Linked DNA regions of Methylomagnum ishizawai. The protein of the gene in region 1 interacts with the protein of each later gene in a pairwise test. Links are inferred from orthologs where the notes say so. Each region holds a gene or a part of one and is shown on either strand. Other genes may lie near its edges.

What was found. The genes of interacting proteins can lie anywhere in the genome.
Region 2: the proteins of B9N93_RS02700 (region 1) and mrcB interact in binary tests that used the Escherichia coli proteins (3 or more experiments, as listed by UniProt). The link is inferred for Methylomagnum ishizawai from one-to-one orthologs.

What each region holds. Positions count from the first base shown.
Region 1 is NZ_FXAM01000001.1:619,349-624,095, forward strand. The notes cover bases 1,749-4,747. They hold B9N93_RS02700 (peptidoglycan D,D-transpeptidase FtsI family protein), read right to left. Parts: upstream 4,113-4,747; coding sequence 2,385-4,112; downstream 1,749-2,384. Other genes in these bases: B9N93_RS02695 (UDP-N-acetylmuramoyl-L-alanyl-D-glutamate--2,6-diaminopimelate ligase), read right to left, coding at 1,749-2,388; ftsL (cell division protein FtsL), read right to left, coding at 4,128-4,385; rsmH (16S rRNA (cytosine(1402)-N(4))-methyltransferase RsmH), read right to left, coding at 4,382-4,747. Also shown: B9N93_RS02690 (UDP-N-acetylmuramoyl-tripeptide--D-alanyl-D-alanine ligase), read right to left, coding at 1-874; more of B9N93_RS02695, read right to left, coding at 871-1,748. UniProt on the Escherichia coli protein: Essential cell division protein that catalyzes cross-linking of the peptidoglycan cell wall at the division septum. Required for localization of FtsN.
Region 2 is NZ_FXAM01000001.1:3,297,523-3,300,508, forward strand. It holds mrcB (penicillin-binding protein 1B), read right to left. Parts: upstream 2,648-2,986; coding sequence 353-2,647; downstream 1-352. Other genes in the region: B9N93_RS26730 (motility hub landmark protein FimV), read left to right, coding at 1-321; hemH (ferrochelatase), read right to left, coding at 2,808-2,986. UniProt on the Escherichia coli protein: Cell wall formation. Synthesis of cross-linked peptidoglycan from the lipid intermediates.

The sequences.
Region 1 (4,747 bases):
CGGCCAATGCATTCGTCACGTTGTGACGGCCGGCTAAAGCCAAAGCCATGGGAAAGCGTTCTCCTTGGTGGATGAGGTCGAAGGTGGTGCGGAACCCGGTCTCGCCGAGACCCATGCGGATGGAAGCGGGATCGGCGCGGACCGCCGCCCGTTCGGACAGGCCGAAGCCCAGCACGCGGCGTCCGTCCGCGAGGCCGCACCAGAAATCGAAGAAGCGGTCGTCGGCGTTCAGCACCGCGACGCCTTGCGCCGACAGCGCAGCGATCAACTCGCCCTTGGCGCGGGCCACGCCTTCCAGCGAGCCGAAGCCTTCCAGATGGGACGCGCCCGCGTTGGTGAGGATGATCACGTCCGGTTGGACGAGTTGGCTGGTATAGGCGATTTCCCCGGCGTGGTTGGCCCCCATTTCGATGACGCCATAGCGATGTTCCGGTGCCAGCTTGAGCAGGGTCAGCGGGACGCCATAATCGTTGTTGAGGTTGCCTTGGGTTTTGAGCGTGGGACCGGCGACGCCCAGCGCCGCCGCCACCATCTCCTTGACCGTGGTCTTGCCGTTGCTGCCGGTGATGCCGACGATTTTCCCCTGCCAGCGCCGACGCCACGCGGCCCCGAGCCGGCCCAGGGCGATGCGGCCATCGGCGACGCGCAATTGCGGGATGGGGAGTTCCGCGAAGCGCTCGACCAGGGCCGCGCCCGCGCCCGCGTCCATCGCCGCCGTTACGAAGTCGTTGCCGTCGAAACGTGCGCCGCGGATGGCGACATAGAGGTCGCCCGGTTTGAGGCTGCGGGTGTCTATGCTGACCGTCGCGAATACGGCGTCTTCGCCGCGCAATTCGCCGCCAACGATGGGTTGGAGTTCGGATAGGCGCATCATAAGGAGCGGGCTGTGGAGGAGGAGGGGAGGATGGATAAGATGTCTTGGACGACCTGCCGGTCGTTGAAAGGATATTTGTGGCCTTGGATTTCCTGGGTGGATTCGTGGCCCTTGCCCGCGACCAGGACCAAATCTTCGGGGGTGGCGTGCTCCAGGGCGTAGGCGATGGCGGCGCGGCGGTCGCGGCGGCATACGAGGTCGTCGCGTCGGCAACCGGCGAGGATGTCGCTGAGGATGGCATCGCCGTCTTCGGAGCGGGGATTGTCGTCGGTCAGCACCACGTGGTCGGCCAGCCGCTCGGCGATGGCTCCCATTTGCGGGCGCTTGCCGCGGTCGCGGTCGCCGCCGCAGCCGAACACCACCCACAAGCGTCCCGCGCAATGGCCGCGCAGGCTGTGCAGCACGCTGGCCAGGGCATCGGGGGTATGGGCGTAATCGACCACGACTTGGCGACCGTGCCCGGCGAAGCTTTCCATGCGCCCCGGTACGGCGCGGACTTGGCCTAGGGCTTTTGCGGCGGGCGTCAACTCCCAACCCAGCGCCAGCAAGACGGCCAGGGTCGCGGCCAGATTCTCGACGTTGTAATCGCCGAACACCGGGGCGCTGATCTGTGCGCTGCTGCCCGCGTAATGGGCCGTGAAGGACACGCCGCCCGTTTCGTGGCGGACTTCCCGGATTGCCAGCAGGGGCACGGCGGAGTCCCGGCTGCTGCCCATTTTGGTGAAGCCGATGGCCCGCACGGCGGCGGGTTTCCGGGCCAGGATGGCCTCGGCGCTGGCGTCGTCGGCGTTGAACACCACGAATTCGAGGCCGGGCCAATCCAGCAGCCGCAGTTTGGCTTCCAGGTAGGCCTCCATGCTGCCGTGGTAATCGAGATGGTCGCGGGTGAAATTGGTATAGAGCGCCCCTTTGAACCGGACGCCGTTAAGCCGGCCTTGTTCCAGGCCGTGGGACGAGGCTTCCATCGCCACCGAGCGGAAGCCCAAGCCGAGCAGTTCGCCAAGGATGCGATGGATTTCGATGGCGTCGGGGGTGGTGTGGGTGGTCGCTTGCAACGCGCCGGGCCGGCCCCAGCCCAAAGTGCCCAGCACGGCGCTATTTTCCAAGGCTTGGGCCAGGAAATGGCTGCACGAGGTTTTGCCGTTGGTGCCGGTGATGCCGATGAGGGCGTCGAAGCCGCGGGAAGGTTCGCCGAAGAAGCGGTCGGCGATGAGACCGATGTTCCCGGCCAGGTCCGCCACCGGGATACAAGGAACCGCCGTGATCGCGCCGGCCAACTCCGTGCCGCCGCCCTGGGGTTCGTAGAGGATGGTCGCGCAGCCGTTCTGGATCGCCTGACCGGCGTGGGCTAGGCCATGGATGCGCTGGCCGCGTAGCGCGACGAACCCATCGCCCGCCCGGATGTGTCGGCTATCGTGGCCCAAGCCGCCGACCGAGATGGCGGGCGGGGCGGTTTCGGTGAAACCGGCCAGCAATCTTGGTAAGTCGAAAGGGTGGGCATCGGCCAGACTCATGCGGGTTCGTCCTGTCGGCCCGCCATCAGGGGGGTGGGTTCGTCGGGGGTGATGTTCAACAGGCGCAACGCGCCTTCCATGACGCTGGAAAACACCGGCGCGGCCACGGCACCGCCATAGTATTCGCCCGCCGAGGGTTCGTCGATCATCACCACCATCACCAAACGCGGCTTGCTGGACGGGGCCAGTCCCGTGAACAAGGACATATATAAGGATTCGGTGTAGCCGTGGGCACCGGATTTCTTCACGGTGCCGGTCTTGCCCGAGACCCGGAAGCCGGGGATGGCGGCTTTTTGCGCGGTGCCACCGGTGGAGACCACGCTTTCCAGCATGGTGCGGACCGTGGTGGCGGTTTTGGCGGACATGATGCGGTGGGCTTCCGGCGGGGTGTCGCGTTTGAGCAGGCTGACCATGGGGATCACGCCGTCGTTGGCCAGGGAGGTATAGGCGCGGGCCAGTTGCGCGGTCGAGGTGGACACGCCATAACCGAAGGACAGGGTGGCTTGCTCGAAGGCGTTCCAGCCTTGGTAATCGGCCAAACGGCCATGGGCTTCGCCGGGGAAACCGCTGTCTAAAGGCTGGCCGAAGCCCAGATTGTTATAAAAGGCCCAGAATTTCTTGGGCGGTACGCTGAGTGCGATCTTGGTCACGCCCACGTTGCTGGATTTTTGCAGAATGCCGGTCACGTCCAGGCTGCCATAGCTATGGACATCCTTGACGATGTTGTGGCCGACCCGCAATTGTCCGCCCGCCGTGCTATAGACGGTATTGGGATGGGTCAGGCCGAGTTCCAGGGCGCAGGCCACGGCGAAAGGTTTCATGGTGGAGCCGGGTTCGTACAAATCGGTGATGGCCCGGTTGCGGGAAGGATTGCCCTTGAGCTTGCCCCGGCTGTTGGGGTTGTAGGAGGGCTGGTTGACCATGGCCAGGACTTCGCCGGTCTGGCTGTCCAGCAAGACCAGGGAGCCCGAGCGGGCGCGGTGCTGCATGACCGCTTTTTTCAGCTCGCGGTAGGCCAGATATTGCAGGCGCTCGTCGATGCTCAGGGTCAAATCCTTCCCCGGCACCGGCAGGCGGATGTTTTCCAGGTCTTCGATGATGCGGCGCTTGCCGTCGCGGATGATGCGTTTCGCGCCATCGGTGCCGCGCAACGAGGCGTCGAAGCCGAGTTCCATACCTTCCTGGCCCTTGTCTTCGATATCGGTGAAACCCAGCAGATGGGCGGTTACTTCGCCGGTCGGGTAATAGCGGCGGTATTCGCGCTCGTCGTAAACGCCGGGGATGCCCAGCGCCATGGCTTGATCGACCAGTTCCGGGTTCATGCGCCGCTTGATGTAGGCGAAACCACGGTGGTCGTCCTGGCCGACGCGCTGCTTAATCTCCTTGACCGACATGCCCACCAGATCGGCCAGGGCCTTCAATTGCCCGTGCGCGACCTCGGCCTTGAGGAATTCCTTGGGGTTGATCCAGATCGATTTCACCGGGGTGCTGACCGCCAGCAATTCGCCGTTGCGGTCGATGATGCGGCCCCGGTGGGCGGGCACGGGCAGGATGCCGACATGGCGCAAATCCCCTTGCTGCTTGAGGAACTGCCGGTCCAGCACTTGCAAAAACACCGCCCGCCCGATCAAGACGGTCATGGCGCACAGGATCAGCATCAGCAAAAAACGCCAGCGACCGCTGTAATCGTCTTCTTTCACCACGTTCGGTTGGATGATTCGCATGTCGGCGCGACTCGTCTAAGGGTTGATGTAAAGGGTCGATTCACGGGCGGGCAGCACCATGCCCAGGCGGGCGCGGGCCATTTTCTCGATGCGGCTGTGCTCGGCGAAGGTGTTTTGTTCCAACTGCAATTGGCCCCATTCCTCGTCGTAGGCGTCGAGGGCTTGCTCCAGCCGCTGGACCTCGGCGAACAACATGCGCGAGCGGTATTTCGTGTACACCACGCCCAGGGCGGAGGCCACGGCGACGGCGACCAGTACCAGCAGGGTTCTCATGCGGAAAGCCGCTCGGCGATCCGTAGTACCGCGCTGCGCGCCCTGGGATTTTCGGCGGTTTCCTCGGCGCTGGGTAGGATGGCTTTGCCGATCCGGGCCAGCCGCGGGGCGCGTTCGTCCGGCGCGGGCCAAGGCATCGGCGTGGAGCCGCCATTTCGCGATTCGTCGCGCATGAAGCGCTTCACGATCCGGTCTTCCAAGGAATGAAATGAAATCACCGCCATGCGCCCCCCCGGTCGCAAGATTTCCAAGGCTTGCCGCAAACCCGCTTCGAGTTCTTCGAGTTCATGGTTGATATGAATCCTGATGGCTTGGAAGCTCCGGGTCGCCGGGTGTTTGCCCTTTTCACGGGTCGGCGCGGC
Region 2 (2,986 bases), 2.7 Mb from region 1 along the record:
GACCTGTTGGAACCCGCGCCCGCCATCGACGAGATCGAAGCATTCCAAGCCCCCGCCCCGACCGACCTCGAACCCGAACTCCAGGCACAGGAAGAAGATTTGTTCGCCGGATTGACCGACATGGATCAATTCGAGACCAAGCTGGATTTGGCCAAAGCCTACGCCGACATGGAGGACGAGGATTCGGCCAGGGAAATCCTCCTGGAAGTCGCCACCCACGGCAACGACCGCCAAAAAGCCGAAGCCACCGCGTTGCTGGACAAACTGGACGGTCACAACGCCAACCTTTCCCTCGCGGGGCAACAGGGCAGGCGGGTATAGCCATCGCCCGTGGGCGGTCCGGGAGCGCCCCCTAAAACAAATCCTTGATTCCCGCTTCCCCGCCCGCCGCCTCCGGCACCCCGCCACCGCAGGCGGACGACCGCCCCGGTACCGAACCGGCCACGAAGGGGAAACGCGCAGCCCCAGGGCAACCTTCGTCGGTACGCCCCCCGGTTTCCCGGTCAATCCAGGCCCATTCCAGATTATCCGGCGGGTCCAAGGCCAGGGGTTCGTGGCTGACGGCCCCAAGGGTCGCGGCCCAAACCTTCAAAGCCCCTTGCGCCCCGGTCAATTGGGCCGGTTGGTTATCGTCCCGTCCCACCCACACCACGCCCAGATAATCCCCCGTGAACCCGGCGAACCAGCTATCGCGCAGTTCGTTGGTGGTGCCGGTCTTGCCCGCCGCGTCCAGGGTGGACGGCAGGTAGGCATAGGCCGGCCGGCCCGTGCCCTCGCGCAACACCGACCGCAAGGCAATATCGACCAGATAGACCGAAGTGGCGTCCAGCGATTGCTTCACGCTCAAGCCGTAGCGGCGCAGGGTCTTGCCATCCTGGGCCACCACCGCCTGGATGGCCCGCAGCGGGGTGATGAACCCCTCGCTGGCCAGGGTCTGGTACATCCCCGCCACCTCGAACGGCGTCAGCGCCAGGGTGCCCAGCAACAAGGCCGGTACCTGATCGACCGGCTTGTCCACCCCTAATTTACGCAGGGTCTTCACCGTGTTGCCGACCCCGAGGCTCATCCCCAGCCGGATGGTAGCGAGGTTGTAGGAATGCGCCAAGGCCCGGTACAAGGGCACCGCGCCATGCTCGCGGTTATCGTAGTTCTTGGGCAGCCAGACCGGGCTGCCGGGGCTTTTGACCCGGACGGCGCTGTCCTGCAAGGGCGTGGTCAGGGTGTATTTGCGGGGGCTGGCCAGGGCGGTCAGATACACCACCGGCTTGTACAAGGAACCGATCTGGCGCTCGGCGTCCAAGGCCCGGTTGAAACCCGCCGCCCCCGGATCGCGCCCCCCCATCAGGGCCGCGATTTCGCCATTGGCGCGGCGGGTGACGATGGCGGCGGTTTCCAATTGGGTGGAACGGGTCTGGATGTCCAGCTTCTTGAGGATGGCGGTGGTGGCTTGCTCCAGATGGCGCTGCACGTTCACATCCAGGGTAGTGAAGATGCGCAAGCCCTCCGAGGTCAGGTCTTCGGGCCGGTATTCCCGCTGCAATTGGCGGCGTACCAAATCCAGGAACGCCGGATAGCGGCTGATGGCCTGGTGTGGATTCTGGATCACGTCCAAGGGCCGTGCCTGGGCGGTCGCGGCCTGCTTGGCGTTGATATAACCCTGCTCCACCATCTCGTCCAACACCAGATCGCGGCGCTTGTGGGTCTTGTCGGGGGATTTGAAAGGATCGTAGACCGAAGGGCCGCGCACCAGTGCCACCAGCAAAGCCACATGGTGCAACTCCAATTCGTCCAGCGAGCGGCTGAAGTAATAGCGGCTGGCCAGCCCGAAGCCATGGATGGCGCGGGCCCCGTCCTGGCCCAGGTAGATTTCGTTGAGATAGGCTTCGAGGATTTCCTCCTTGGAATAGCGGGCCTCCAGGATCAAGGCCATGAAGATTTCGTTGAGCTTGCGCCACCAAGTGCGTTCGGAGGTGAGGAAGAAATTCTTCACCAACTGCTGGGTCAGGGTGCTGCCGCCCTGGACGAGGGCACCCGCCCGGATATCGGCGACGATGGCCCTGAGAATGCCCCGCGCCGACACGCCATGATGTTGGTAGAACTCGCGGTCCTCGGTCGAGAACAGGGCTTTCAGCAACAAATCGGGGGCTTGCCTGAGCTTGATGAGTACCCGGTCCTCCTTGAGGGCCGGATAGAAACTGCCGATCTGGATCGGCTCCATCCGCAGCAAGGGCAAGGACTGGCCGCGCTCCATGTCCATCAATTCCGCCACCCCGCCCCCGGCGAAGCGTACCCGGACTTCCCGCGCAGGCTCGGCCTTGTCCCAAAACCTGAATTCGCGGGTTTTGAGGACGATGCCGTCGCGGACACGGTAATACGCGCCTTGCGAGGACAGTCCGGCATCTTCGCGGTATTTCAGCTCATCCAGCAGCCAGAGCAATTGCGCCGCATCCCAATGCGCCCCCGCGTACAACTCGGCGGGGTCGGCGTAGACCCGCGCCGGCAAGGCCCAGCGCTTGCCCTCGAATTGCTCGCGCACCGTGTAGTCGAGATAGGCGATATAGGCCATGAAACCGGCGATGAGGAAGGGCGCGGCCAGGATGAGGAGGCGGCGGAAGCCACCCGACGGGCGGCGGCGGGCGGGTCGCACGGGGCGTCTGGGACGACCCCGGCCTGGAGGGCGTGTGGGGGTGGGCATCGCGGTGGGGTAATCCGTCCGGGGCGGGCTGGGGAGATGACGGATATTCTACATGGCGCGGGCGGTGGGCTTGGGGATGGCGGGACGGATCGCACCCGCCCGCCCTACCGGGTTACAGCGCGGCCATCGCGATATCGGCCAGCAATTTGGCATGTTCCGGCCCATCGTTCAGGGCCGGGATCATCCGATAACTTTCCCCGCCCGCCTGCATGAACACCTCTTTGTTGGTGATGGCGATTTCCTCCAGGGTTTCGAGGCAATCCACCGCGAAGCCGGGACAGACCACATCCA